Acaryochloris sp. CCMEE 5410: one gene and its partner. The main gene of each other region encodes a partner of the protein of the gene in region 2 in a complex. Links are inferred from orthologs where the notes say so. Each region holds a gene or a part of one and is shown on either strand. Other genes may lie near its edges. The genes, in order: sufU and ON05_RS26040.

Region 1 (15,318 bases), on a different replicon or contig from region 2:
AGAGATTCAGGCCAAACTCTATGCCCAGCAGACTTTAGAAGCGACCAATAAGAAGTTGGATGAAGCCAATAAGCAGCTGTCTCTGATTGCGAATCATGATGCCCTCACGGGGTTGGCGAACCGCCGTCGTTTTGATGAGTATTTGCAACAAATTTGGAAGCAAACTCAGCGAGAACAACAGCCCTTAAGCCTTTTAATTTGCGATATTGATTTTTTCAAGCAGTATAACGATACCTATGGTCACCTAGAAGGAGATATTTGCCTCCGAACGGTGGCCCAAAAGATTCACCAAACCATTGTGCGTCCCTTAGATTTAGTGGCCCGCTTTGGGGGGGAAGAATTTGCGATTGTGTTGCCCAATACCGATTTAGAGGGAGGGCAAGTGGTGGCGGAGCGCCTGAGAATGATCATTCAGAAGTCTCAACTTCCCCATCGTGGATCTTCTGTGAGCGAATTTGTGACCGTTAGTATTGGGGCCGCTACGGTGCGATCGCATCCCCATACCTCCGTATCGAGCTTAATCAGCCGAGCCGATCAGGCCCTCTATCAAGCGAAACAATCTGGACGAGACCAAGTGGTTGCTCTATCAATAACGGAGTAGGTTTTTCAGCAGGAGAAGAGTGCGATTTACAGACAGCCGGGGAACACTGGATGTAATTCGCGAGATCAGCCGAACGGCCATGCAAGACGTCAATGCTCCAACATCTCCATTCCAGGAAGCTTCCAGGACATCATCCCTAGAGAACTCTGATCAGGATCGACCCGTTATTCTGATTGCTGAAGATGATCGGATGACGCGAGCCATGATTAGTCATATCCTCACGAATGATGGATATCGGGTCGTGGAAGCCGAGGATGGAGAAACCTGTTTGGCCGCTTACCAAAAGAGTCCTCCTAACCTAGTGCTACTAGACGCCATGATGCCAGGTATGAACGGCTTTGAGTGCTGTGGTGAACTGATGAAGTTCCCTGAGAGTACCTACACCCCCGTTCTGATGATCACGGGATTAGAAGATCAGACCTCTGTTGATTGGGCCTTTGATGTGGGAGCATCAGACTACATTACGAAACCGATCCATTGGCCTGTTTTGCGACAGCGGGTGCGGATTCAGCTAGAAAGAACCCAACTCCATAAACAGCTGGAAGAAGCGAACAAGCGCTTAACCTACCTAGCTTCAGTGGATGAATTGACCCAACTTCCGAATCGCCGAGCTTTTACTGAAGCCCTTAACCGGGAATGGCGAAGAATGGCGCGGGAAAATTCTAGTTTAGCCTTAATCATGATCGATATTGACTATTTCAAAGTCTATAACGATACCTATGGACACCCGGTTGGGGATAGTTGCCTATTTCAGGTGGCCCGAGTTATCAAGGGTTGTGTCAGGCGTCCCGCTGATCTACCGTCTCGATATGGGGGGGAAGAATTTGCAGTAATTTTGCCGAATACCACGTTATCAGGAGCAATTCATGTTGCTGAAAATATTCGGTTGTCTGTACAAAGACTCATGATTCCCCATAAAAACTCGGCAAATGGTCCCTATGTCTCTCTCAGTTTGGGGGTGGCCAGTGTCATTCCTGATATCCAGGCAATGGAATCAGAAACTCCCTTGCTGTTGGCCGCAGACCAAGCGCTATACAAAGCCAAGGCTGAAGGCAGAAATCGTGTGTGTGTCGATCAAACCTTGTCAACGATAGAAAGCGAACAACTCATCGTCGATTCTGTGTAAACCCTCTAATACAGCTCATATTTCAAGAATTGACAGGCAATGGAGCCATTGTTGATCGCCGTGCGCTGGCAAGATTTGAGGCCAATCGATTGAGATAAGGCTTTATTCCCACTTAAAACAAAGGCGGTCCAGCCTTTGAAGCGTTGTTTGAGGATTTGACCCAATTGACGATAGAAATCCCCCAGTTCCCGAGGATTCCCTAAGCGCTCGCCATAGGGCGGGTTGCAGATGAGGATGCCGCTATCGGTGGGCGGTTCAACATCCTGTAAGTTGATAGCTTCAAACCAGATATAGTCTGCGACATGGCAATTTTGGGCATTGAGCTGGGCTTGGTCAATCACCTCGGGATTTTGGTCACTGCCCCAAATGGGCATGGGCAGTTGTGAGCATTGTTGTTCTCTCGCCTTAGTTTGTAAAGATGCCCATAGCGCCGCATCAAAATCTGGCCAGGTTTGAAAGCCAAATCTCTGCCGAAAAGCACCCGGTGCAATTCTGAGACCCTGTAAGCAGGCTTCCAAAGGTAGGGTGCCGGAGCCACAGAGGGGATCCATAAAGGCTAAATCGGATTGCCAGCCCGATAAGCGAATCAGAGCAGCCGCCAAGGATTCTTTTAAGGGAGCAGCCCCTACCGCTGGACGATAACCCCGTCGATGGAGGCTGCTGCCGGAACTATCCAGGCTAACCACACAGCGACCTTGATGGAGGTGAACGTTGATCCGCACGTCTGGAGTTTGGGTATCGATGTGCGATCTCGCTCCGAATTGCTGGCGCTGTTGATCGATAATGGCATTTTTAACTTGCAGGGCTGTGAAGTGACTATGGTTCAGCTGAGCTGTTTTCCCGGTGGCATCAACAGCCAAGGTATAGTCTGGGGTTAAATAATCCTGCCAAGGCAGTTTTTGGATGCCTTGGTAAAGATCGTCGGCATCATGGCAAGGGAACGCTTCTAGGCGCAGTAGAATCCGAAATGGCAGTCTGGCCCAGAGATTCATGTGATATAGCAATTTAAGATCCCCCTGAAAGGCTACTCCACAAAATCCAGGCTCAACGGATTGCGCCCCTAATTCTGTCAGTTCTTGGGCGGCTAAGGACTCTAGTCCTCGGGCAACGGTGGCAAAATATTGTCTGGGCATGACAGGGACCTCTTAAGAGTGGGCGGGAGAATCCCCAGCCACGACATCGCTTTGCTTATTGAAGCATTTTGGTTCGCGAACTGAATGGATGCCGTGACTTTCTCGGCAAAGGAGATAGTATGGATAGCCCTGAACAAGATAAAATTCAAACTGGATAGGCTTTGGTTTATCTTGCTATTCGTTTCGGAAAACTAACCCATGATTCATGAAGTGTTTATGCCTGCCCTCAGCTCCACGATGGAGGAGGGAAAAATTGTCTCTTGGTCTAAGGAGCCAGGTGACAAGGTCGAAAAGGGTGAAACGGTTCTGGTGGTTGAATCTGATAAGGCAGATATGGATGTGGAGTCCTTCCATGAGGGATATCTAGCAGCCATTGCAGTGCCTGCAGGTGGGGTGGCCAAAGTCGGTGCGGCCATAGGCTATGTTGCCGAAACGGAAGCTGAAATTGCTGAAGCGGAAAAGAAAGCATCTGCCGCTGAGTCTGCGGCCCCTGCTACGCTCACTCCGGCCCCCGCGCCTGCAGCTCCAGCCCCTGCTGCCGCAGCTCCGGCTCCTCCGGCTGCAGCCCCGGCTCCTGTTGCCACGATTCCAGCGGCTCCAGCAGCTACCTTAAACGGAGGCAGTGCACCGGCTGCTCCATCTAACGGTCGAGTGGTGGTTTCACCTCGGGCGCGGAAGCTCGCTAAGCAATTCAAAGTTGATCTCAATACCCTAACGGGCAGTGGTCCTCATGGTCGCATCGTGGCGGCTGATATAGAAGCAGCCTCTGGCCAAACCTCGACCACCGCCACGGCGCCAGCCGCCAGCACTGCTGCGCCTCAGCCATCCCTACCTGCCCCCGCTCCTTTACCCGCTGGAGCAGCAGCCGGTGAAGTGGTTCCCTTCAATACCTTGCAGCAGGCTGTGGTGAACAATATGGTGGCTAGCCTGGCCGTGCCCACCTTCCATGTGGAATATTCCATTGTTATAGATGCCCTAGACCAGCTGTATAAGCAGGTCAAGACCAAAGGTGTCACTATGACGGCCCTCTTGGCCAAAGCCGTGGCGGTTACCCTGCGCCAGCATCCCCTGGTCAATGCCAGCTGTGCCCCACAAGGAATCCAGTACAGCAGCGCCATCAATATTGCCGTGGCGGTTGCCATGCCCGGGGGCGGTTTGATTACGCCAGTTCTGCAACAGGCGGATCAGATGGATTTATATTCCCTCTCTCGCACTTGGAAAGATTTAGTCGCTCGCGCCCGTAGCAAACAGCTGCAGCCGGATGAATACAGTACCGGTACCTTTACCCTTTCCAATCTGGGAATGTTTGGGGTCAACAGCTTTGATGCCATTCTGCCCCCAGGGCAAGGGTCCATTCTGGCGATTGGTGGGTCTAAGCCCCAAGTCGTGGCGGATGATCAGGGCATGATGGGAGTGAAGCGACTGATGAATGTCAACATTACCTGCGATCACCGGGTGATCTATGGTGCCGATGCCGCTGCCTTTTTGAAGGATTTAGCGGAGTTGATTGAAACCAATCCCCAATCCTTGACTCTGTAATCCATAGATGGGAGCTTCATCATGAAGGCTTCTCCTTTTGTGAAGCTTCCGATTACAACGCATTTCCACATCACACCTAAAAATTGATCCGCTTATTTTAGGTGTGAATTAATCGTCCTGGCTGCGAAAAATACCAAAGGCGGCGGTGTAGCCATGAAGAAAGGTTGTGCCAGCAATGGGACCAATTTCGCCATTACAGAAAAAACCGCTGACCGGAATATTGTGAAAATAGCGTCTAAAGAGTTGAGAGTCGAAGTCGGGCTCTCCATAGAACCGCTCTCCTCGCCCTAAGCAATCAAACAGCAGGGCGGCTGTGGGCTGAGATTGATCTGGGGGCGATTTTTGGAAATAGTGTTGGAGCAGTTCTTCCAGTTCATCGGCAGAGGCTTGGGCATCTCGTAGGTGAAATTGAATCCGTTGACCGGGACGGATGCGATCGCCAATGGCAATTGCCCCAATGCGGGGGTCCACCCCAATTAAGTTGCGAATTAAAAAATCGCCTGGTTCTAGGTTTTGCTTAAACTCATTACAGACAATGCCCACCGAAAGGGAATGCTGGGCTAACTCTCGTTCGTCTTCATCTAAATCCTGAACCAAGGTTTGCAGGGCTTCCAAGGGCGTCTGTAGCTCGACTTCATCGGCATTAAACGTGGCTTCTACCGGAACAGTTTGCTCTTCCACCTGCAGCACAACGTTGCGCTCGGCTTCAGCCACCCGATAGGGTTGACCAATCGGTCGACATCCTTGGGCCACAATCGTTTCGATCATGATATTGCCACTCAGGGCAACGCCCACTGTGCCCTCGCGGTAGAGCTGGTCGTCACAAAACAGACCACTACCACTCCAGGAAGAACGACCACTGGCAAGACCGCCAATTTTGACGGCACCTGGGTAGGCATAATCTAGCCCTTGCAGCAGATCACTAATTTTTGAGCTAGAGGGATCGGCAAACAGGATGAAATGGGGTTGATGAGCTGGATCCACTTCCAGTAACTCAGTCCAGGTTAAAGGGGCACTATCCGGATCCGGTAGCTCATCTTCATAGATATGAAAGGTTTGAATGTCAACACCGGGTAATGAGGCCAAGGTGAGGGTAATGCCAGGTTCTTCTTCAACTTCTGCTGTAGATCCACCCTGGGTGGGGCCAATCACGCCATTCCCCCCACATCCAATAAAATTCTGGACAGGCAATTTATCTGCCAGTAGGGGCTGTAATCGAGGAAATTCGCTGGCAAAGGTGGTTGAAATAAATAGAATGGCTAAATCTGCAGGGGCATCCAAAGATTGCATGGCTGTGGCAATCACTTCATCTAGGGCAGCTTCTAGAGAGGGTTGTGTCGATAGTGCACTAGCCCACTTCATCTTTGCTCCTTAGGAGGGTTTCCTGACATCATGTCTGCGGTATTTCAGAACATTGACGGGGCTGATCGACGGCAGAACGGCGACCCCGAATGGGGTAATCCCAAGAACACTCTAATATGTCTGCTGATGCTTTGACAGTAATCCGCTGGGGATAATTGCCGTTCGTTAAGATTGAAGGGGCACCAGCCAGTATTCTAGATACATTCCCTTGATTTACCGATTAGGGTGAGGAGTCGCTGCTCACCGCCTTAAGATTATGGCCTTGGACAATTTACGAACACTGTATCAACAAGTCATATTAGAGCATTACAACAAGTCTCGTCATCTTGGCATGACGGATCTAGTCCATCGCCATCAACGGGGACATCATCCATCCTGTGGCAATACGATTGAGCTGACGGTTCAGTTAGAAGCGTTAGAAGAACGGATTGCTGACGTTCAATTAGAAGGTGAGGGATGTGCGATCGCAATGGTGTCCACTGATTTCATGGCGGATGCGATACCGGGCAAAACTATCCCTGAAGCCTTGCAAATAGTCCAAGCCTTCCAAAATATGATGAAAGGCGAAGGAGACTTCCCGCGAGAGCATCGTCAGCTCAACGTTATGCAGGGGGTGACCCAATTGCCCGTTCGGATTAAATGTGCCACCCTGACCTGGCACACCCTTAAACCCGCCTTAGAGCATCAGAGTGTAGAATCAGCGGATGAGTTTGTCAGCAATGAGGAGGATGATTAATGCCCACCCCTACCCCTGAGTTTTTTCAGCAAGCTTGTCAGTGGTGTGCCATCTTCATGCTTGTTAGCGGCGCGTTTACAGGGCTTGCTTTCGTGTTTAAGTGGGGCATTCGCTTCCGCTTTGTCGGTATCACCAGCCTTTTAGGGGTGCTGACGGGCAGTTTACTCGCCTTAAGCTTTTTCCCTTTAAGTAAAGCTGTGATTCCAGGAGCCGCTAAGTACAATCTGGTTTACGATTTAGCGGGCCCCGAAGTAGTGATCTCGGTCTCACCGACGATTACGCCTACGGAATTGGAGGCGACTCTCTTACAAGCCTCAGAAAATCTATTCTCCCCCGGACGAGTCGGTCGGGGCACCAATGACCTAACCATCAAAGTTCGCACGATTTTGCATCAGAAATCAGGCATGTCTCAACTCATTCCCCTGGGGCAAATTCAGCGCTCTTTGACCGTTCGTGACGACCCTAACGCTAAAATCACTTTGAATCAGGATAATTTAGCGGCTCTCGCCACCACGACTTTTGATCCCTCCTCTAGTTAAAATCAATATTGGAAGTCAGCTTCCCTAGCCAAATGGGAATCAGGAGAGGACTGACTTATTGCTTCGTACCGTCCCACCTATGTCTAAGTTCTCATCACCCTCTGTCTCCTCCTCGGTTGAGTGCACTAGTCAAGCCATTGCACCCCAAAGTGTCATTCGAGCTGAGCAAAGTCTGGCTCAATTAGAATCTTTGATCCAGCCCTATGGCCAACGACCGCTAGTGGTCGCTGGAGAGCATAGTTTAGCGGTCTTGCAACCTTACTTGGCTGCAATTTCAACGTTGGAGTTGGCGGTTGCCCATTATGGCAAAGATTGCAGTGAAGCCAGTCTCAAGGCCTTAGGAGAGGCGGTGACCTGTCATCGTGCAGACGTCATTATTGGGGTAGGCGGAGGCAAAGCGTTAGATGCAGCCAAACTCTTGGCCCATCAAAACCGCTGTCCCGTGATCACGATTCCCACCTCTGCCGCCACCTGTGCGGCCTGGACGGCTTTATCGAACTTATATTCGGAGGTAGGAGCATTTCAGTATGATGTCGGTTTACCTCGATGTCCTGATTTACTGATCCTGGATTACGAGGTGATCCAAACTGCTCCCCCGCGAACGCTGATTGCTGGTATTGGGGATGCGTTAGCGAAGTGGTACGAAGCGTCTGTGAGTAGCGGCCATTCCCAGGAAACCCTAACGATTGCTGCCGTGCAACAAGCCCGCGTACTCAGAGATATTCTGTTTCAGAAATCCGTGAAAGCCATTGCTCAACCAGGCAGTGACGAGTGGCGACAAGTGGTGGATGCCACGGTGTTAATGGCTGGAGTGGTCGGGGGACTAGGAGGAGCCCAATGTCGTACTGTGGCTGCCCATGCCGTCCATAATGGCCTGACCCATCTCTCGCCGACTCGCGCCAGCTTACATGGGGAAAAAGTGGCCTATGGCATTTTGGTGCAGTTGCGTTTAGAAGAACTAGTCCAGCATAACCATCTCGCGACAACGGCTCGCCATCAGCTGCTCAAATTCTATAAAGAGATTGGCTTACCGATGACTCTGGCCGATTTAGGGATGGAGGATGTGTCTCTGAAAGACTTACAAATGGCGGCACAAGTGGCTTGCCAGCCAGATTCAGATCTCCACTATTTACCCTTTACGGTGATGCCAGATCAGCTGCTAGCGGCGATGGTCTCTACGGCCAGTCCCATGGCGGACGGTAGTGCTAATCCAAGCTCTCCATCGGAAGAGGTTTGCCCATGAGTTTGGATTGGATCAAACCGGCTAACCGATTGAGTGCATTGCCGCCTTATGTATTTGCCCGTTTAGATGAACTCAAAACCTCGGCCCGCCAGCAAGGGCTGGATCTGATTGATTTGGGCATGGGTAACCCGGATGGTTCGCCGCCGGAACCTGTGATCGAAGCTGCGATCGCAGCCCTGAAATCTCCCAATAATCATGGCTATCCTCCCTTTGAAGGCCATGCAGACTTTCGTCATACCATTACCGATTGGTATCATCGCCGATATGACGTATTGCTCGATCCTGAAATTGAGGCTTTACCGTTACTCGGCTCAAAAGAAGGCTTAACCCACCTCGCCCTGGCCTATATCAATCCGGGGGATGTGGTGTTGGTCCCCAATCCGGCCTACCCACCTCACTTTCGCGGCCCCGCCCTGGCCGGAGCGGAAATTTACGGTTTGCCCTTAAAGGCAGAAAATGACTGGCTGATTGACTTAGGCAGCATTCCCGATCAGGTGGCAGAACGGGCCAAAATCCTCTACTTCAATTACCCCAGTAATCCGACGACGGCTGTGGCCCCCCGAGAGCTGTTTACAGAAATTGTCGCCTTTGCTCGTAAACATCAAATTTTGCTGGTTCATGACCTCTGCTATGCCGAGCTAGCGTTTGATGGCTATCAGCCTGTCAGCCTGCTGGAAATTCCAGGGGCAAAGGAGATTGGTGTTGAATTTCATACCCTGTCCAAAACCTACAATATGGCTGGTTGGCGGGTGGGGTTTGTGGTGGGAAATCCCCAAATTATTCAAGGGCTGCGAACCTTGAAAACCAACTTAGACTATGGCATTTTTGCCGTGGTTCAGGCGGCCGCTCAAACCGCGCTGCAACTGCCCGATAGCCATTTGCAAGGGGTTCAGCAGCGCTACCGAGAGCGACGAGATTTTGTCATTGCCGGATTGGGAGAGTTGGGCTGGCACATCCCCAAAACGAAAGCAACCATGTATTTATGGGCACCCTGTCCTGTAGAGATGTCCTCCGCAGACTTTGCCTTAAAGCTGATCCAAGAAACCGGAATTGTGATGACGCCAGGGAGTGCCTTTGGTCATCATGGCGAAGGCTATTTGCGGATTAGTTTGATCGCGGATTGCGATCGCCTCGGTGAAGCCATTCATCGTATCCGTCAATCTCAGATTTGTGGTATGCCTACCAGCAACGTTATCAGCCCATCATGAAGGGAAGGTTTCAAACATCTGTGATCATTTGTTGTTTCTCAAGTCAGAGCGGCTTCCCCCTGCTATTTGGGAGGAGCCATGACCGTTTCTAGAAGCATCTGTTTAGGATTTTTAGTCGCCATCTTAGTCGGTGCAGGCTTACTTCTGCTCCCCATCTCAACAGCTAGTGGAAACTGGAATAGCCCTGTTATTGCCCTGTTTACGGCCACCTCTGCTGTTTGCGTCACGGGCCATGTGGTGGTGGATACGGGATCCTACTTCTCCCCTGTAGGCCAGGTCTTTATCCTCACCCTGATCCAGTTGGGAGGGTTGGGGTATATGGTGTCCACCACGTTTTTGCTGTTGTTACTGGGACGGAAATTTGGCCTCAGAGATAAGATTGCCCTCCAGCAGGCCTTAGATCGCTCTAAATTACAGGGATCTAACCAGGTAGTGGTGTCCATCATTGCCACTATCTTGGTCTTTGAGCTGCTGGGTATGATCTTCCTATTTGGGGTGTTTAGCCAGCAGTATCCGACCCCCCTTGCCCTCTGGTATGCCGTGTTTCACAGCATCAGCGCTTGGAATAATGCCGGATTTAGCTTATTCCCGGATAGCCTGAGTAGCTATCAGTTTTCCTGGATCGTCAATCTCACCATTTCTGGTCTAGTCATTATTGGCGGCATTGGCTATGAAGCTATTTTTGAAGTGTATTTGTGGCTGCGCGATCGTCTAACCGGGAAACAAAAACGAACCCTGTTCTCTCTTAATTTTCGAGTGGTGACGAGTACCACAGTGATGCTATTAACCCTAGGCACCATCGCTTTTTACCTGACAGAATCTCGTAATCCAGACACTTTACAATCTCTGAGCTGGAATGATCAGCTGATCTCAGCCTGGTTTCAGTCCATGACGACCCGTACCGCTGGGTTTAACACCATTGATATTGGCAGTATGACTAATGCAGGGTTATTCCTGACCATTGCCTTTATGTATGTAGGCGGTAGTCCGGGTGGAACGGGGGGTGGGGTGAAGACGACCACGATTCGAGTCTTAAGTAGTTGTACCAAAGCGATTCTCCGGGGCAAGGAATCCGTCACCATGTATGAACGCCAAATCCCCGTATCCTTGATTCTGAAAGCGGTGGGGGTCGTGGTGGGTTCAATCACCACGATTGTATCGGCGACCACCTTAATGTCGATTGCTGATCCAGGGGTGGAATTCATCAATATTTTGTTTGAAGTGGTGTCTGCTTATGCCACGGTTGGTTTATCGACTGGGATTACGGCGGCTTTAACCGGAAGTTCGAAACTTATTTTGGCCGCCACCATGTATATGGGGCGCGTCGGTGTCTTACTCTTAATGGCAGCCTTATTGGGCGATCCTCGCCCTAGTACTGTTCGGTATCCAGAAGAGTCTTTATTGGTCGGCTAACTCGCTTTTTGGATAAAAAACTAGCATTATGGATATACACCCGTGAATTTATCATCATTGAGTTTATTCCCAGGTCTTAACAAGAAAAAACAGCAGTTTGCTGTGATCGGCTTAGGTCGTTTTGGTCGAGCGGCTTGCCAGGCCTTACATCAGGCGGGTCAAGAAGTGTTAGGGACGGATATTGATGAAAAACGTGTAACCGAAGTCGTCAATAATCACTGGGCGGCCCATGCGCTGCAGCTTGATTCCACGGATCCATTGGCGTTGAAGGAAGCAGGAATTTACGAGTTTGATACGGTCATTATTGCCATCGGTAACTATCTGCAAGAAAGCATTATTACGACTCTCAATGTTAAAGAAGCCGGTGTTGCCAAAGTCGTGGCTAAAGCTTCTTCAGAAGTGCATGGTAAGCTGCTCAAACGAGTCGGGGCTGATCAGGTGGTCTTTCCTGAAAATGAAGCGGGCTATGCCTTGGCCCGGACCCTGACGAAGCCTTCTATCCTGGATCACTTTGAGCTAGATCCGCAGCATAGCATCGTTGAAATTGTGGTGCCTGATGAATTTCATAATAAATCGATTGGAGAATTGCAGCTTCGTAGTCGTTATGGCCTCAACGTTCTAGCGATTTGTCGCGATCAGAAATTTAATATCAATCCCAGTCCCGATCTCAATTTGCAAAAAGGATCTGTGATGGTGGTGATTGGGGAAACCAAAGCGATTGATGAGCTGCCTCTTTAACAGGTGATAATGTTAATAGCCTACAGCTTGAGGAATAAGTCCTAGCTTTGTCTGATGTCTCGTCTTTAACTTCTATCCCCCAAGCCTCTCCTGAGTTCAAGTCAGGCTTTGTTGCCATTGTTGGTCGGCCCAACGTGGGGAAGTCGACGTTGATGAATCAACTGATTGGGCAGAAAATCGCGATTACGTCTCCAGTGGCCCAAACCACCCGCAATCGCCTCCGGGGGATTTTAACCACCCCCATAGCCCAAATGATTTTTGTGGATACTCCTGGTATCCATAAGCCACATCATCAATTGGGGGAAATCTTAGTCAAAAATGCGCGCATGGCTATTCATGCGGTGGATGTGGTGTTATTTGTGGTGGATTGCTCAGAGCCGTTAGGGGGTGGAGACCGATTTATTGCCCAGTTACTGGCCCAAACCAACACACCTGTCATCCTAGGGCTGAATAAGCTTGATATACAGCGGAAAACAGCCCAGCAGGCCTTGACATTAGACCAAACCTATAAGGCCCTGGCGAAAGAACACCATTGGCCCGTGTGTAAATTTTCGGCGTTAACGACGGCCAAACTCAAGTCGCTGCAGCGCCAACTGATTGAAAAGCTGGCTCCTGGTCCTTACTATTACCCCCCCGATCTGGTGACCGATCAGCCGGAACGGTTCATTATGGGAGAGTTGATTCGAGAACAAATTTTGCTGCTGACCCGGCAAGAAGTCCCCCATTCTGTGGCTATTGTGATTGAGCGAGTCGATGAATCACCCAAAATCACCCGTATTTTAGCCACCATTCATGTGGAACGCCCCTCTCAAAAACAGATTCTCATTGGCAAAAAGGGCAGTATGCTCAAAGCCATTGGCACCGAAGCCCGCCAACAAATTCAAAAACTGATTGCAGGTAAAGTTTATTTGGAGCTGTTTGTTAAGGTGCAACCCAAATGGCGGCAGTCCAGAATGCAGTTGGCGGAATTGGGATATCAGGTGGAATCAAATTAGGCGCGTCCGATCAATCTCGTGGATTCCTGTTGAGTGCTGCGCTAGGTGGGCACTAGTTCTCCCGGTCTGAGCCGTGCCCATTTACCTGCATCCTCGGAAAAGCTGGCACATCCGACGACATCCCATTCCATTTCGATCTCTTCCCCGCGATTGCGGATATTGACATTAATCGTCGGTTGCTCGGGTTCAAACTTGGGATGATCGGTGAGATGAGGCTGTAGATGCTGGGTTTCTACCGCATGATAGGTGATGCATTGATCAACGAATTGGCAATTGATGCAAATACACATGGTTCTCGCCCTCATCGAATGGCTAGAGCCTCGCTGCCCCAGGACAACTCCTAGCCCCTTACCGACACTTTAGCGGATTTGCGATTGAGGATGCCAGGTTTGTATAACCCTGCCTGTAAGGGGCTGCCCATACCAGGGCGTATTCTGGCTCAGGGATTTTAAGGTTTGGGCGTTAGCACACCAGGACTGCTGAGGATCAAAGAGCACCATTTCTGCGGGCTGCCCCACTTCCACCCTGGAAGGCGCTTGTCCCAAACAGTGGCTAGGTGAGGTACTGAGCCGTTGCCATAGGGTGAGGGGTGACCAGCGCTTGCTGGCGACCAAGGACTGCCACAGTAGGGATAATGCCAGCTCTAAGCCAATGGCGCCAGGAGGAGCCGCACTGAAGGCAACGGTTCTTTCTTCATAGGTATAGGCATGATGATCAATGGCGATCGCATCGATAACACCCGTTTCTAATCCTTGAATCAACGCCTCCTGATCTTCGATATTGCCAACGGGAGGATCTAATCGCCAGTTGACATCATAGGTACTTAGAGACTGGCTATTGCCTAACACATGCATCCAGGTGGTACTGGCCGTGATTGGTAGACCACGAGCTTTGGCAGCTTGAATCAGCTCGACACTTCGAGCCGTAGACACCCGCATAATATGAACAGGCACCTGAGTTGCAGAGATGATTTCTAACAGGGCTGCTAAGACCGATGTCTCAGCCATGGTGGGGGCTTCTGATAACCCTAATCGCAGGGCATCGAGGCCTTCGCGCATAACGCCACTGCCTGCTAAGGCTGGATCGCAAGGCCAAAGGGCAATGGGGTAGGACTCAGCCCCTAGATATTCACAGAGTCGTCGCAATAAGATGGCGTTTTGAAGCGATCGGCCATCACTAAACCCGACCACCCCAGCTTGAATTAAATCCGCATATTCAACCAGCTGCTTGCCTTCCAGATTTTGGGTCATGGCACCCCAAGCTTGGACTTGCAGAGGTAAATCAGGGGGAAGCTGAGCTTTGATTCGAGCTAAACCATCGCCATTATCCAGCGGCGGATGGGTATCGGGGAGAAGGGTGAGGCGGGTGAAACCCCCTGCGATCGCAGATGCGGTCAAAGACGCCAAGGTCTCCCGTGTTTCAAACCCCGGATCGTCGGAATGGCTATAGAGATCAACAAGTCCAGGCGCTAAGATCAGTCCTGAACAATCCCGTTCCTGACCGTTAGAGACATTGCTGGAACCGGGTTCTGTGATGTCTATGATTGTGCCATCTTCAATTAGGACATCAGCCACCCGATCAACTTGTGACGGTGGATCTAACACGCGCACTTGTTTGAGCTGTTCTTGTGTCATACCCGATCCGTCGTGGGTTCTCCTAGATCAAGACTAAAGATGGATACCAGTTATAGCGCCCCTGCTGCTGTTTGGTCCAATACACCGCCTGCTAAATGGGTGGTGATATTCATCGCCTGCAAAATGGGGTGACCGTCCGTATCATAATCGATGACGCTGACGGCGCCATTGCCCTGTTTGAAGCACCAAAAGTGTTCCGGTCCTAACCCAGCAAGATGACAGAGCACCACTTTGTTAATGGCATCATGGGCCACCACTAATCCCGTTTGTTCTGTTTTACCAGTGGCTAAGGCTTGGGCAACAATATCATCCCAAGCGGCAATGGCTCGGTCCCAAACCTGTTGCAAATTTTCACCTTCCGGCATTTGCACGGTTTCTGGGGCTGTACGCCACCGATCAAGCTCACCGGGATAGTGGTCTTCAATTTCAGATTCTAAACAGCCTTCCCAGGTCCCATGGCTAATTTCCCATAAAGGTTCTGAAAGATCGAGCTGCACCTGAGGGTGATGCTGGAGAATTAGTTCTGCGGTTTCTTTGGGGCGAGCCAGAGAGCTGCTGATGGCAAAGTCAATGGGAATTGTTTTGAGGAAATCGGCGGCCTGCTGACCTTGGCCACGACCATTGTCATTCAAGGGCACATCGATTTGTCCTTGAAACTGGCCGCGACGATTCCAGTCCGTTTCGCCATGGCGCACGAGAATAAGGCGTAATCCCTGATAATGCCGCCATAATTTGGGTAATGGCAATCCGAGATGATTTGTTAAGTTCAGGGCTTCAAGCTGCGGCTTTTGCTTAAAGCCATCGGGGAAATTGAGAACGCTAATATTGCAGTTGGCTTGCTGGAGTCGTTGATAGCGATCGGGGGTTAATCCGAGAGCGGTGCTGAGTAACGCTCGGTTAATGCCGCTATGGCCGACTAATAAGATGGTTTGCCCCTCATGTTGAGGCAGCAGTTTTTGCCATAGGGCTTTGGCCTGGTCGTAGAGCGCCGGGACAGGATAAAAAGATTCGGAACCTTCTGGGCTAGATAGCTCCATACAGAGCTTCTCTG
Region 2 (15,281 bases):
GGAAGCTTAAAAATGGTAGAAGAGCTAAACACTTTGCCAAGCTGGGTTTGACGATTCCAAATACCTAGATCAATGCCGAACTCTAGTTCACGATTACCGCTTTCGCCGCCTACAGGTGGCATGAGTACGAGTCTCCCTGCTTTAGTCCGTTCTACTCTCAGGTCGCGGTTTGCGATACAAAACTGATAAAACTGCTCATCGCTAAGGTGAACCGTTTCAACATTGAGAATAAGGGGTTCAGATAACATCTATAAATCACTTCCGTTGATGGAGAGCAATAAGGAACCAACTCTTTTCTATTCTAGAAGTTGTGATGTAGTCTCTGTCTTTTGTTAATTCTGATTGTCGCCAGAAGATAGCACGTTATTCTAAATGGGAGATCTAACTTGCTTGACCCAACTTGAAAACATGGTTGCCTCCCCAGAACAAGTCCATCTCTCCCCAGAACAATACCTCTCTTATGAGGAAGCCAGTCCGATTAAGCATGAGTATCGGGATGGTGCAGTCTATGCAATGGCAGGTGCATCAGATGCCCATGTCACCATTGCAGGCAATCTATTTGCCATCTTACGCAATTACTTGCGAGGTTCTGGATGCCGAGTCTATATCTCAGATATGAAAGCGCGCATCAACGAGAACAACCGTTTTTTCTATCCTGATGTCATGGTGACCTGTGACAACCGAGATCAGGAAACGGCGACCTACAAGCAATTTCCTTGCCTGATTGTAGAAGTCCTCTCGGCCTCAACTGAAGCCTTTGATCGGGGAGATAAGTTTGCCGATTATCAGACTCTTGAGAGTTTGCAAGAATACGTATTGATTAATCCCAGACGACAGCGAATCGAATGCTTTCGACGGAGTGAAGGCCAATGGGTTTTGGAGACTTACACTGCTACCAGTGAAACCTTCACATTGAGTAGCGTTAACTACGAAGGTGAAATGGCGGCGATCTACGAAGATGTGATCTTTGATCCGCCCATGGTTGAACCGCCTGATCGCTAAGTCAACAGAGCCAGCTAATCCTCTTCCTCAATTGCTAGGAACGGAGTCATGAAGATTTTCAAGTTCTGTGGTGTTGGGGATTGCTGCGTCATATGATAGATAGCCTGTGCGCTTTTGATCGAAACAATCATGACTCAGTCCTATCGAATTACGCTGTTGCCAGGAGACGGTATTGGCCCGGAAATTATGGCCGTAGCCGTCGATGTGCTCAAGGTTGTGGGGCAGCAGCAAAATTTGACTTTTGAATTTAATGAGGCATTGATTGGAGGGGCAGCGATTGATGCGGTAGAGAACCCGCTACCCAAACAAACTTTAGATGCCTGCAAGCAGAGTGATGCCGTGCTTTTGGCTGCGATTGGGGGCTATAAATGGGATACGATGCCCCGTCACCTCCGACCTGAAACTGGACTTTTGGGATTACGGGCAGGACTGGAACTGTTTGCTAACCTTAGGCCTGCTCAAATTTTGCCCCAGCTGATTGATGCATCCAGTCTCAAACCAGAGGTGGTTGAAGGCGTTGACATTATGGTGGTGCGGGAGCTGACAGGCGGCGTCTATTTCGGCTCACCCAAAGGGGTATTTAGCACCGAAACAGGTGAGCAACGCGGCGTCAATACAATGGCCTACACGGTGGCTGAGATTGATAGGATTGGTCGAGTCGCTTTTGAAACCGCCCAAAAACGGGGTGGCAAGCTCTGTTCAGTGGATAAAGCCAATGTATTAGAAGTGTCGCAACTGTGGCGCGATCGCATCACTGATCTCTCCTCTGAATATCCTGATGTAGAACTCTCTCATCTGTATGTAGATAACGCCGCCATGCAGCTGGTCCGCTGGCCCAAACAGTTTGACACTATCGTTACCAGTAATCTCTTTGGCGATATTCTCTCGGATATTGCCGCAATGCTTACCGGCAGTATTGGCATGTTGCCCTCGGCCAGTTTAGGTGCAGATGGCCCAGGAGTGTTTGAACCCGTCCATGGGTCTGCCCCAGATATTGCGGGTCAGGATAAGGCAAATCCTTTGGCTCAAGTGCTGAGTGTGGCGATGATGTTGCGCTACGGATTAGATCAGCCTTCAGCGGCGGATAAAGTTGAGTCTGCGGTGCTGACTTTGTTGGCTCAAGGCTATCGGACGGGGGATATTCAATCGCCAGGTACAACGGTCTTAGGTTGTAAGGCTATTGGAGAAACTCTGATCCAGATTTTGAATCAGAGTTAAACCCTCTTAACGGGCTTTCCTCAAGCGATCGCAACCCCAATACACAAAGATCGTCCATCTCCCATCATCAACTACAGTCAGCTGAACTCTCGCTATTATGGGTGAATAAACCAACGGGTAAGCGCACCCCAAGGATATTTAAGCGAGAACGATGCCCCTTGCTAAAAGTTATGCCTACTTCACCCCCGAAGACTATTTAGAAATTGAACGGGTGAGTCCCATTAAGCATGCATATTTGCAAGGGCAAATTGTGGCCATGGCAGGTGCGAGTTAAATTACCTCCGGCAGAGCCGGAGGCTTATCATTGTTAGCCCCTGAAAGGGGCCAGTGGATTAGCCCCAAAGGGGCACTCCTGTATCATCAACTCATCGGTAGGTTTAACTGCTCTATTCGCTCATCCTCTATCTCTTGGTTCCGAATGTAGGCACGAACTACTCCTTCATCCAAACCAACTGGCGACACATAATAACCACGCGCCCAAAAGCTCTCGCCTGAATAATTCCGACGCTTTCCCATAAATTGACGCGCTATTGCTATGGCACTCTTACCTTTCATAAAACCCACCACCCCTGAGACTGGATGCTTTGGTGGAATACTCATACCAAATCCGACTCATTAACCCCCGAAATATCTTATCTGTCAAGCTGGCCACCAATGGTAGTGAGTGAGAGCTTGAATGTCTGATTGCATTGTCATTAAAGTTCGACAGCGCTGCTCGAGCACATCTTCCAACTCATCCAGGGTCTCAAAGCATCGATTGGCCAGTGGTTCATCCGCTAGCCGCCACAACCGTTCAGCGGGCTGTAGCTCTGGAGAATAGGGGGGTAAAACCTTCAGATGAATGCCAGGTGGCACCACCCGATTCTTACAGGTATGCCATCCGGCTCCATCCAGAACGAGAAGAATCTGTTTGTGCTTTCCCGCTCCAACTTGCTGAGCAAAGCTTTGTAGGGCTTGATTAAACCATTCTCCATTGACCCGAGGCAGAATGAACCATTCGGTATTGCCAGTTGCGGGATGAACGAATCCATACAGATAGGTCCATTCATAGCGATGGTCCACCTCAGCAATTGGACGCTGACCCACAGGCGCCCAAATCTTTCGAATAATGGGTTTAAGGCCTAAACGATGTTCATCAAAGGACCAAACTTCGACCTGAGCATTAGGGTAGCGTCGCTCCAATTCTGCTTTGTACTTAGGCAGTTTTTTTAAAAGCGGCTTGGGCCTCTGGTTCACCTTTACGGTGGTGAGGACGTGGGCATTGCAGGGACTGCTCCAATCGCTTGAGATAGTCCCAACCGCGTTGGGGCCAAACCTTATCGACTCCTGTCATCTGAGCGATGACCTGGGCTACTTTGGGGCCGTTCCATAGACCACCGTCGGCGGGTGGGGTTTGTAGACGAGTCAACAATTGTGCACATTGGTCTTGAGTCAGAAGACTGCGAGATTGATGAGGTCGCTTATCTTTGCGTCGGTTGCGTAACCCATGGGCGCCATTGTGGTTATACTCCCTGACGATTTCTCGAGCGTAATCGTAGTTGAGACCGACCACTTGGGCTGCTTGAGTTAGCGTTGTTTGCTCACTGACGAGCCACAGCAGATGCCAGCGGCGCGATTCTACTGGGTCTTGGCTGGCTCGATAATGAGACTTCAGCTCGTCAGGCGAAAAATGAGGTTCTAGATACAGTTTTCTTGGCATTCTTTAATTATGCATTATATCGGAGTTATATAAATCGGATTTGGTATCATACACATGTGAACATGATCTGGTAACAAATGACCTTCCAAAATTTCAACACCACGTTGTTCCGCCAGCTCCCGAAATAAAACGCCTAAACGACTGCGAAGACTACCATATATAACTTTCCGACGACGCTTAGGAATGAATACAATGTGATATTTGCAATCCCAAGTCGTATGATTTAGCTTCTTAGGTGACATTTCTTTCGCCTTGCGAGAAAACTGCAAGGAGAATTTTCTACCGTTGCACCCGGTAAAACCTACCAGAGTCTCCCCGGCAGAGCCGGGGGCTTACCAATATTTAGTTAATCCTATTCAGCAAACCCTGCTGACCCGGAGGAACTTTGATTTGCTAAATCTGAACGAGGGCAACCATAAACGCTACAGCTCACTTGCACTTATCCAAAGATACTGCCGAAAAACTCTACAGCTTCTTTAAGTGAGTTGATAAACGTATCTATTTCTTCGCGAGTATTGTAAAAATAGAGACTTGCTCTGGCCGTAGACGACACCTTCAGATGCCGATGCAACGGCTGAGTACAGTGATGTCCAGCCCGAATAGCTACACCTGCTTGATCCAGAATCGTCGACAAATCATGGGGATGTACATCCCCTGCCGTAAAGGAAGCCAATGCCGCTCGACCTGTCCCGTCTGCATGAGGCTGAGGACCATAAACCTGCACCTCAGAAATCTCCCGCAGCCGCTTAAACAGATAAGCCGTTAACTCCGCTTCATAGGCATGAATCTTGTCCATACCAATTTGGCTCAAGTAATCAACCGCTGCCCCTAGGCCCACTGCCTCACCGATGGCAGGGGTGCCCGCTTCAAACTTATGGGGTAAATCCGCATAAGTGGCATGGTCTAGGAATACATCGGCAATCATTTCACCGCCGCCTAAGAACGGAGGCATACTGCGGAGCAAATCCAGCTTGCCGTAGAGAAAGCCAATGCCTGTGGGGGCGCACATTTTATGGCCAGAAGCCACCAGCCAATCGCAGTCCATCTTCTGGACATCGATGGGCATATGGGGGACGCTTTGGCAGGCGTCGATCAGCACTTTGGCATTGTATTGGTGTGCGATCGCAACAATCTCTTCCACCGGATTCACACAGCCCAAAGTATTGGAGACATGCACCACCCCCACTAGTTTGGTGCGGTCATTTACCAGAGTTTTGAACTGCTCTAAATCAAAGGCTTGATTCTCATCCAGCTCCACAAACTTGAGCACCGCTCCAGTTTTCTGAGCCACCCACTGCCAGGGAATCAAATTACTGTGATGCTCCATCACCGTCAGGATGACTTCATCCCCAGCCTTGAGATTATTCATTCCCCAGCTATAGGCCACCAGGTTAATCCCTTCACTGGCATTGCGGGTATAGACAATCTCCTGCCGAGACGCCGCATTGACAAAGGCAGCCACCTTGTCTCGTGCCCCCTCATAGGCATCCGTGGCCCGACTGCTGAGGGTATGGACCCCGCGGTGTACATTGGCATTATCCCGCTCGTAATAATCCTGCAGTGCCGCCAAGACAGAGGTCGGTTTCTGAGAGGTCGCCGCACTATCCAAATAGACCAAGGGACTCTCCTGAATTTGCTGATGCAAAATGGGAAAGTCAGGACGGACCTGAAGGGCTAGGGACTTTTCTTGGATGGCAATCATAGGTGCAGAATCACGAATCTAACGTATTTGGGACAACACAGCGTTCAGCAAAGTCTGGCGCTGTTCAGCAATGGGCAATTGATCAATAATTTCCGCCGCAAACCCTTCCACCAGCAAATCGCAAGCGCTATTGCGGTCTAACCCCCGGCTCTGTAGATAAAAGACTTCTTCATCGTCCAGCTGACTAACTGTGGCTCCGTGGGCGCACTTAACGTCATCGGCAATAATTTCTAGCTGCGGTTTGGTGTCCACCCGCGCCTTGGCCGACAGCAACAAATTGCGGCTGAGCTGGCTGGCATTAGTCTGTTGAGCCAGTTTGGGCACAAACACTCGGCCATTAAACACCGCCCGGGCAAGATTATCGACGATGCACTTATGCAACTGCTGAGCTGTACAGTGGGGACTTGTAAAGGATAGATCAGAATGGGTGTCGGCCACCTGCTGATCCACCGCTAAGGTCAATCCATTGAGAGTAGTATCCGTCTGTTCCGCTGTAGGCACCACCACGGGGTTATGGCGAGACATCTGTCCCCCTAGGCTGAGGCTAGTTAATGCATAGCGACTATCGCGATCCTGAGACACCGCCGTTGTACCGATATGAAAAGCTGTTTTTGCCTCTCGCTGAATCCGATAGTGGTGAAGCTGCGCATTTTGCCCCAGGCTCACTTCCGTCACCGCATTCGTAAAGTAGGACGCTGTTTTGACCGCCGTATATTCTTCTATTAAAGTGGCTGCGCTATTGGCTTCAGCTACCACCAGCCCCCGAGGCGAGGTGACGATCGGTGTATCCCCTGTGGTCAAATACAGCAGATGGATGGGCGCTTCAATCACCTGATTTTTAGCAATGCGTAATACGGCAACATCGGCAAAGCTAGCGGTATTGAGAGCCGTAAAGACTTCCGTCATGCCCGGTTGCTGACCCAGCTCAGGTAGATTGCCTGCATCGGCTAAGGTACTGACGCTTAATCCAGCAGGTAAGTTGTCGATCTCAGATAAATCAGGAGCAAACCAGCCATTCACAAACACCAGCCGTACCGGGGCTTCTGCCAAGATAAAGGGGGCAATCTCTTCTAGGGAGAGCGACGCAGCAGTAGGAGCAGTAAAAGCAGTTTTGTACAGACCCGATAGATCTGTAAATCGCCAGTCCTCATCCCGGTTACTGGGCAGGCCTCGCTCTTGAATGATGCTGAGGGCACTTGCTCGCACTTTTTCTAGTCCCTTCGGGTTGGGCCGCTGAGCGAGAAGATGGGTCAAATAGGCTTGCCGATCCTGGGCTGCCGCGGAAAGGGTTGCGACGGCTTCGGGGTTTACTTCTACGGTCATTAGACTGCCACCTCAGCCACATCTTCTGCTTTCACCCAGTCGTAGCCTTTGGCTTCCAACTCTTGGGCCAGTTCCTTACCACCCGTGGTCAAAATTTTGCCCTCGGCCATCACATGCACAAAGTCAGGAACAATATAGTCCAGCAAGCGCTGATAATGGGTAATCATTAAGGTGGCGTTTTCAGGTTTAGCCAGTTGGTTAACGCCATTGGCGACAATCTTCAGGGCATCAATATCTAGGCCAGAATCCGTTTCATCCAGGATCGCCAAAGTCGGTTCTAGGAGGGCCATCTGCAAAATTTCGTTGCGCTTCTTTTCACCACCAGAGAAGCCTTCATTGACACTGCGATCCAGGAAGGCCGGGTCCATTTTGACCACGTCTAAGCGCTCCCGCACCAAATCATCAAAATCAAAGGCATCTAGCTCTTCTAGACCTTCATGCTGACGCTTGGAATTAAAGGACACCCGCAGGAAGTCCAGATTACTCACCCCAGGAATTTCTAAGGGATATTGAAAGGCGAGAAATACACCGGAGCGGGACCGTTCTTCTGGTTCTAGTTCCAGTAGATTCTGCCCTTTGTAAATGACCTCGCCGCCAGTGACCGTATAGGCGGGATGCCCGGCCAATACCTTTGAGAAGGTACTTTTTCCCGATCCATTCGGACCCATAATGGCATGGATTTCTCCCGCCTTAATTTCCAGATTTAACCCCTTCAGAATCGGAGTTCCATCCACATCGGCCGTCAAATTACGGACCGACAGAATCACGTCGCTATTGTCAATAATCACGCCTGAACCTCTAACTGCGTCTAACGTCTAGTACTGCTTAGGTGGGAAACCTTATCCCACACTTCCTTCTAGCTTCAGGCTTAAGAGCCGATCGGCTTCCACGGCAAATTCCATCGGCAGTTGATTAAACACATCCTGACAGAAGCCGCTAATCATCATCGATACCGCATCTTCTACGGAAATTCCCCGCTGGGCAAAGTAGAAGAGTTGGTCTTCTCCAATCTTGGAGGTGGAGGCTTCATGCTCCACTTTTGTATTGTTGTTTTGCACCTGGATGTAGGGAAAAGTATTGGCCTCGGCATCACTGCCAATCAGCATGGAATCACACTGGGAGTAATTGCGGGAGCCATCGGCCTTCGGCCCCATCCGCACCAAACCGCGATAGCTATTTTGAGAGCGACCTGCAGAAATGCCCTTGGAAATAATCGTGCTGCGGGTATTTTTGCCCACATGGATCATTTTGGTGCCCGTATCGGCCTGCTGTTTATTGTTAGTCAGGGCTACAGAGTAAAACTCACCCACTGAGTTGTCACCCACCAACACACAGCTGGGATATTTCCAGGTAATTGCTGACCCCGTCTCTACCTGGGTCCAGGAAATCTTGGAGTTCTTACCCGCGCATAGGCCCCGTTTGGTCACAAAGTTATAGATACCGCCTTTGCCGTTCTCGTCACCTGCATACCAGTTCTGGACTGTGGAGTATTTGATATCGGCGTCATCCAAGGCCACCAGCTCTACCACCGCTGCGTGGAGCTGATTGGTATCGAACATGGGTGCGGTACAACCTTCTAAATAGCTGACCTGGCTGCCTTCTTCAGCAATAATCAGGGTGCGCTCAAACTGTCCCGCCCCTTCGGTATTAATGCGGAAATAAGTGGACAGTTCCATGGGGCATTTCACACCCTTAGGAATGTACACAAAAGAGCCATCACTAAAGACTGCCGAGTTGAGGGCAGAGAAGAAATTGTCGTTAATGGGTACTACGCTTCCCAAATATTTCTCCACCAAATCGGGAAAATCCTTGAGGGCTTCAGAAATGGAGCAGAAGATCACCCCTTCTTTGGCTAGCTGCTCTCTAAAGGTGGTGGCCACAGAGACGCTATCAAAGACCGCATCTACAGCCACATTACTGAGTCGCTTTTGCTCTGATAAGGGAATGCCAAGTTTATCGAAGGTTTCTAGCAGCGCCGGATCCACATCATCCAAACTCTTTTTCTTTTCCTGCTCTTTAGGAGCAGAGTAGTAGGTGATGTCTTGGTAATCGATGGCCGGATAGTTGACGTGGGGCCAAGTGGGCTCCTTCATTTTTAGCCATTGGCGATAGGCCTTGAGCCGAAACTCCAGCATAAAAGCCGGTTCTTCCTTTTTGGCAGAGATCAAGCGAATCACATCTTCGCTCAGTCCCTTGGGAATAGTTTCAACTTCAATATCCGTGACAAAGCCGTATTTGTAGGGTTGATTAACCAGATTCTCAACGGATGCGGTCATGGGGTGTGTTCTCTCAGAGCAAGTGGCGCGCGTGTATAATCATAAAACAACATTTTTGTTGTTCAACACCATCATAGAGTACTTTAGCAACATTTATGTTGTCAAAGTCGAGAGAAATTGTTGTAATAGGTTAAACCGCTTCTTGGGATTGGCCCTTCAAAAACCAATGTTGATTGCTGCTTGGACATCTCAATTGTGAACACCGCCTCTTCCACAAAACAAGATATCCTTCAGCATTTGCTCAAGCAGGGGCAAGCCAATACCCATGAACTAGCAGAGCAGCTACAGGTGACGCCCCAAGCCATTCGCCGTCATCTCAAAGACCTAGAATCAGAAGGACTTATTCTATTTGAGAGCGTCCATGCAGGTACTGGACGCCCCAAACATATGTATCAGTTGAGTCGAGCGGGGCGCGATCGCTTCCCAGATCACCACGATACCTTTGCGATCGATTTACTCGATACCCTCTCAGAAACCGTTGGTAAAGACCAAATGCGGGTGATTCTCCGCAAACAGTGGGAGCGCAAAGCCCTGGAATATCAACAAAAATTAGGCCCTGGTACCTTAGCAGAACGGGTAGCCAAGCTAGTGAAGCTGCGGGAAGCCGAGGGTTATATGGCTGAATACTACCCGATTCCCGAAGATGCTGACCCTATGAAAGCGACGCGGTTTATCCTCACGGAATATAATTGCGCGATTTCTCAGGTGGCTGAGACCTTTCCAAGCGTGTGTGACAATGAGCTGGAAATGTTTGCCATTGCCCTGAAAGACTGCCAGGTGGAACGCACCCACTGGCTAGTTAACGGTGAGCATCGCTGTGGGTATTTGATTGAAGCAGATTAGTGCCAGGTTGCCCTTAATTGCACCTAAAATTTGTTTTCACACTATTAAAATCACTAATGTCTTCAACCGCGAAGTAAGGGTAATGCCCGTGCAGAGAAGATCCATTGTAATATTTGACGATCCAAGCGCTTCTGGGGTCGGGCAGTCACACAACCGAATTATGCCCGCGTTGATCTTCAAGCAAGTAACTCTTCAAGGCGTTTATGTTTACGTGAAGGAACATGGTTTCAAAATATACAAGCCCTTCTCAACGAGTCATTACTGAAAAGTGCAGTCATAAAATTCCTGCAACTGTAAGACTGTCCATCGACCAACCTCACTATCCATAGAGACAGACCTACAGATCGGCATGATTAACTCATTTTTCCAAAAAAACGATCCTGGGAAAAAACACAGTTAAACATTAACCAGATTTGTGGCCCTATAGTTAGCGGTCTGGGTATAAGCAACAAACGACTTATTTAACCCCAGATACTTCTCTTGATAGATATTAGACTCAGGGAAAAGATTTTGAAATTCATTCTGAGACAATAGACGAATACTACTTACTTCATCTACAGCAGCTTGATAGTCCTCAATGGGATTTGTGCGCCAACCCATCGCAAAATTATGGGCAAGCCATGCTCGCATTGAAACCGGCAGAAATTGAAATAGTGGAAAAGCAAAATGAGGTTCAATCGGGAAGAATTTATTGGGAGTTTGAATAAAGTATCGCTTTCCTAAGCGCTTAACTTCCTGTGCCATACGGTGTTGATCATCATAATCTCCAACATGTTCGATGGTGGAATTGGAGAAAACAATATCGAATTGTTGGTCAGCAAACTGAGATAAGTCCCTAGCATCACCCGTTACTGATTGAATATTGGTTGATGAAATATTGTGTTTCTCAATATTAACTAAAGTGATAAACAGATCATCCTTGATATCGAACTCAGAGAACATCATTTCCCAAAATCCTGGCCTACCACCTATATCAAGGACTTGAATGGGGCGATCAAGTCCCTCAATCATATCCATGAAAATCTGGAATCTTTGGCGACGCAGCTTATTCGCTACCGAGATTTCATTTTTATTATCTACGAATGTTTTATAGAACATGTCATACCCTTGCACAGGCATAAGCAGCATCTCTAAATTGGTCTACATGTGAGTTTTATACCTAATATTTCGGAAGACTCACATATGGATTACAAGAATACTGCAGATACTTATGGCGAAAATTTTCTCGACCATTCTATGCCATCACTGACTATTTATTCGTATTTTTCGCAACATCTGAGGTATTAAAAATGTAATATAAATCACATTATTGATTTGAATTTATTTTACTACCTTAAAAAATTAATACTGGGAAATAATTATTCGTTAGCTATTCATTGCTTCACTAAATTCTAGGCGGATTTTTTCTAGTCTTATCAATAAATACAAATCTTGCTTCTTTTTCACTAACTCATTAATCGCCTTGACAGATGACTTGAAATATCAATTAGCTCCCATCACTATTCAGCAATAGAGTCGCTGCACTTTTAGCTTCAGCGGCTGCTTGGGGACGATCTTGCATCATGGCAATCACGATGGCACCTTGGACGAGCAACAACAGCTGCCGAGCAACAGGTTCGGCGGGTTCCAGACCTTCTGCCTTCACTAAATCAAAAATATATTGATAGACCGCGAGTTGATGGTCTAAAGCCGCTTGGCAACCAGGATGATGGGGATTTGCTAGTTCAACTGTGGCATTAATAAAGGCACAGCCCCGGAAATTGGGGCTTTCAAACCATTCTTGCAAGACATCAAACAAGCTCAAGAGTCGCTGTTTGGGGTCAGCACTGTGTTCTTCAACACGAGTGACAAACCAGTCTCGCCATTGCTGATCTCGCTGACGCAGAAATGCTTCGATTAAGGCATCTTTGGACTTGAAATGGTTGTAGAGAGACATCTTCGCCACACCAGATTCAGCAATAATCCGGTCGATGCCAACATTCTGAATACCCTCACGGTAAAACAGTTCGCAAGCAGTATCTAGGATGCGCTCACGAACAGGTTTCCGAGGTGTTTTTGACACGGACATAGATGAGTAGGAAAGTGTAGTCGGCTTCAGCTTATCATTTGGTTAACAGAACAGCGTTTGTGGGTTCTTTGGAGGAAGGGTTTTCAAATAGATCACTGAGCCAAATCGCTCTTAAACTCAGGGGTTAAGATGGCCATTCCGGTTTGCACTGCTGGTCTTTGCCCCACTCGCTGTAGCCAAGCTTGAACATGGGGAAAGAGGTCTAAACTGAGTCCCACATACTCATAGGCAGCCACCCAGGGATAGGTAGCAATATCTGCAATGGAATAATCGCCAGCAATAAAGTCCCTCTCCTGTAATTGTCGATCTAGAACCTTCACTAGGCGTAACGCTTCTTGTTCATAGCGGTTAATCGCATATTCAATCGACTCTGGAGCGGATCGGCGAAAATGCCCCAGTTGGCCAAACATCGGGCCGACGCCTGCCATTTGGAACATCAGCCATGCCATCACTTGAGCCCGACTCGCAGCATCAGTGGGTAATAATTTTCCAGTTTTTTCCGCCAGGTAAATGAGGATGGCACCGGACTCAAAAACGGTCACACCTGTATCTTCATCTTTGATGGCTGGAATTTTACTATTGGGATTGAGGGCCACAAATTCGGGACTAAACTGTTCTCCCTTTCCCAAGTCAACTTTGTGTAGGGTGTAGGGCAGCCCTAGCTCTTCCAAGAGAATGGCGGGCTTGCGTCCATTGGGGGTTGTATACGTGTAGAGGTGGATCATGGTAGGCGCTAGGTTATGGGTGGGGGTTGATCGAGAGTCATCGCTGTTCAGGCTGCTAGACCGTCTTTGGCCAGCTACCTGTCTTTTGCAAGAAGGGAGAATACTCTTGAAAGTCAGCCTGAAAAGGTAAGGCTGATTGAAGTAAGAAGCCTGCTTCCAGTTTGATTTGAATCAGTCGTTCTGCGCCTGCAAAAGACTGCAGATCGTCGCCGTCCCAAATCACGTCGGCCTTGCCCGTCAAGGTCAGCAAATCCCCCGTTTGAAAGTTGGGGAACAGGAGTCCGACCCGTGGATCGAGGATCAGGTTACCGATGGTATTGAAAGCCAGATTGCCAGCAAAATCTGGGAAGGTCAGGGTTTGGGCATCATCCACCCGGATAAACCCAGGCTTACCGCCTCGATGGGAGACATCGACACCATGGGCTAGGTTAGATGTGCTATCGGCATAGCGAGTGGCAATAAAGAAGGTATCAGCCGATTCAACGACCGCTTGAAGATCTGAATCCAAGGCGTCAACAGCCGTCAATGCCGCCGGGTTCGCTTGTTCAGGTATAAACTGCACGTCGCGGGTCTGAATATATTGGGGACAGTTGCCAAAGGTTTGTTTTACCTCCACAACAAATCCTGCAGGGGTGATCTGCTGGATCACCCCATTCATCCGATTGCGGCGTCGGGTGGGGAGTTCGATCCCTAACAGCCCCACATCAGCGCCGACCTTTAGGTTCTGCTGAAGCGGATCCCCTGCGATGGGTTGAGTTTGAATGCTCAGGGTTTGCGGATCTGGGGAGGAGATAAAACCGGGCTGTCCAGCCACAATTGAGGCCCAAGGACATCCCTTCTGATCAACGCTACCCACGAGAAGGAACGGCAGCTGCGGATAAAAGGTCCGATGCTGTTCTGGCAGGAAGTCACGGATAATGCGACGCCCTTGTTTTTCCATGCGATCGCGAATCCCATACCGTTCTTGAACCGCCTGTTCTCCCGCATGAAAGGGAGATGTTTCTCTTGTCCAACCTGACATAGGGATGACCTCTTCAATTCACTCTAAAAACCCATTAACCCGCCGCAATAAATTCCATCCGAATGCCGCCAGGGATGTAGCACATCATGTGGTGCATAGGAGAACCGCCTAGGGACTCGGGGGCAAACTCAATTTCAACACCTGGGGTCTGAATCAGGGTTTGGTGCAATTCATTTAAGACAGTCAGGCTTTCCATCTTGAGGGCAAAGTGATGCAAGCCAATCACATTTTTGCGATCAAAAGGGGTGGCCTGTTCTGGATTCATGGCTTGCCACAGAGTAATCATAATCGTGCCGTCGGAAACAAATACAGCAGGGTAATCCGGTTTTTCACCGACTTGCTTGAAGCCTAGGGTGTCAATAAAGAAGGCCCGAGCCTGTTGGAGATCGGGAACGGTTAATCCGATGTGGTGAGCACCTTGAGTTGCTGCGGAGTTAGTCATGATGGATTTCCTTAAATTTCAATGAGAGGGATGCCGATACGTATAGAAGATGCTGCTAATGACATATAGTATTGCTTTCGTTAATCTATTTATACAGACAGGTCTGTCTATTGTCAAGACAAAAGATGCCACACACCTCCCAAAATGATCATTACCACGGGATGAATGGGTTAAAAATCTACTTATTTCAAAATAAATGAGATTGCTTTATGGGGCTTTTGTCAGATTTCTGGAAAAGAGTATTATCAATCCAATCTAGATCTTTTAAACGATGAATAAGGTTCGAGATAGTCACTCCCATCTCATCTTTCATTCCATAAAGATCCTTCAATGAATTTAAATTATACTTTGAGCGAATCTTCTCCAAAACATATCGAGGCATAAGTAAGCAGCTAGAGAAGTATTGGGCTTGCCATTCACGCCAATCTCCATTCTCATCTAAGCTTCTACATAGAAAAGATTCTTCAATTTGTGTAATTCCTGAAAAATTTAGTTCTTGTTGCTTAGCATTTCCTTCAACTTCGTCAATATTGATATGAAGGATCCAATGGCCAATTTCATGCCCAATTGTAGATTCACGAAATCCATTTTGCCCTGGATCAGACATACTTTCTAAATCTTGGTTTATGATAATAAGCTTCTTAGTCGGAAATATCATAGCGGCAACCACTCCTTCAGAATCAGAAGGAATGCTTTCAAAATCAAAATCTAATCCTAGATACTCAGCAACATCCATAGTATCTAAAGGCCAAGTTAAAGAAGAATCTCGAGAACTCTCAATTTTCTTAATAACTTCATTCGCCTTAAACTCAATTTCTGACTTACTTAGGAATGTATAAGGCTTTATGATGCTCATTGCTAATCTATTGAATTAGATTTTCCAATTTTCCGAATAAAACTATTGGCAAAATTAGGATTTTCTTTCATTTTCCTGAATAAAATACAAGCTTCTTCAGGATTAT

What was found.
Region 1: the proteins of ON05_RS26040 (region 2) and sufU are in contact, whole or in part, in a solved structure (PDB 5XT5), measured with the Bacillus subtilis proteins. The link is inferred for Acaryochloris sp. CCMEE 5410 from one-to-one orthologs.

Annotation. Positions count from the first base shown.
Region 1 is NZ_AFEJ02000001.1:4,263,478-4,278,795, forward strand. Bases 4,846-7,757 are described here. They hold sufU (Fe-S cluster assembly sulfur transfer protein SufU), read left to right. Parts: upstream 4,846-6,017; coding sequence 6,018-6,497; downstream 6,498-7,757. Other genes in these bases: ON05_RS19650 (FIST N-terminal domain-containing protein), read right to left, coding at 4,846-5,761; ON05_RS19660 (Ycf51 family protein), read left to right, coding at 6,497-7,036; ON05_RS19665 (iron-containing alcohol dehydrogenase family protein), read left to right, coding at 7,116-7,757. Outside these bases: ON05_RS19630 (diguanylate cyclase domain-containing protein), read left to right, coding at 1-601; ON05_RS19635 (PleD family two-component system response regulator), read left to right, coding at 621-1,727; ON05_RS19640 (class I SAM-dependent RNA methyltransferase), read right to left, coding at 1,733-2,860; ON05_RS19645 (dihydrolipoamide acetyltransferase family protein), read left to right, coding at 3,059-4,399; more of ON05_RS19650, read right to left, coding at 4,508-4,845; more of ON05_RS19665, read left to right, coding at 7,758-8,279; ON05_RS19670 (aspartate aminotransferase), read left to right, coding at 8,276-9,487; ON05_RS19675 (TrkH family potassium uptake protein), read left to right, coding at 9,566-10,900; ON05_RS19680 (TrkA family potassium uptake protein), read left to right, coding at 10,943-11,638; GTPase Era, read left to right, coding at 11,686-12,633; ON05_RS19690 (Ycf34 family protein), read right to left, coding at 12,675-12,923; ON05_RS19695 (dihydroorotase), read right to left, coding at 12,993-14,267; ON05_RS19700 (histidine phosphatase family protein), read right to left, coding at 14,318-15,318. UniProt on the Bacillus subtilis protein: Part of the SUF-like system that mediates the biosynthesis of iron-sulfur (Fe-S) clusters. Acts as a sulfurtransferase and thus transfers sulfur from SufS to SufB.
Region 2 is NZ_AFEJ02000002.1:1,126,495-1,141,775, forward strand. Bases 3,491-6,365 are described here. They hold ON05_RS26040 (SufS family cysteine desulfurase), read right to left. Parts: upstream 5,622-6,365; coding sequence 4,359-5,621; downstream 3,491-4,358. Other genes in these bases: ON05_RS26030 (winged helix-turn-helix domain-containing protein), read right to left, coding at 3,491-3,919; sufD (Fe-S cluster assembly protein SufD), read right to left, coding at 5,640-6,365. In the rest of the region: ON05_RS26000 (Uma2 family endonuclease), read right to left, coding at 1-248; ON05_RS26005 (Uma2 family endonuclease), read left to right, coding at 409-1,002; leuB (3-isopropylmalate dehydrogenase), read left to right, coding at 1,132-2,220; ON05_RS26025 (IS630 family transposase), read right to left, coding at 2,860-3,402; more of ON05_RS26030, read right to left, coding at 3,416-3,490; more of sufD, read right to left, coding at 6,366-6,944; Fe-S cluster assembly ATPase SufC, read right to left, coding at 6,944-7,732; Fe-S cluster assembly protein SufB, read right to left, coding at 7,784-9,220; iron-sulfur cluster biosynthesis transcriptional regulator SufR, read left to right, coding at 9,416-10,063; ON05_RS26065 (bifunctional 2-polyprenyl-6-hydroxyphenol methylase/3-demethylubiquinol 3-O-methyltransferase UbiG), read right to left, coding at 10,460-11,182; ON05_RS26070 (TetR/AcrR family transcriptional regulator), read right to left, coding at 11,550-12,131; ON05_RS26075 (glutathione S-transferase N-terminal domain-containing protein), read right to left, coding at 12,224-12,856; ON05_RS26080 (pyridoxamine 5'-phosphate oxidase family protein), read right to left, coding at 12,912-13,877; ON05_RS26085 (VOC family protein), read right to left, coding at 13,912-14,319; ON05_RS26090 (ImmA/IrrE family metallo-endopeptidase), read right to left, coding at 14,507-15,175; ON05_RS26095 (helix-turn-helix domain-containing protein), read right to left, coding at 15,178-15,281. UniProt on the Bacillus subtilis protein: Type II cysteine desulfurase that acts as the initial step in the SUF-like Fe-S cluster assembly pathway.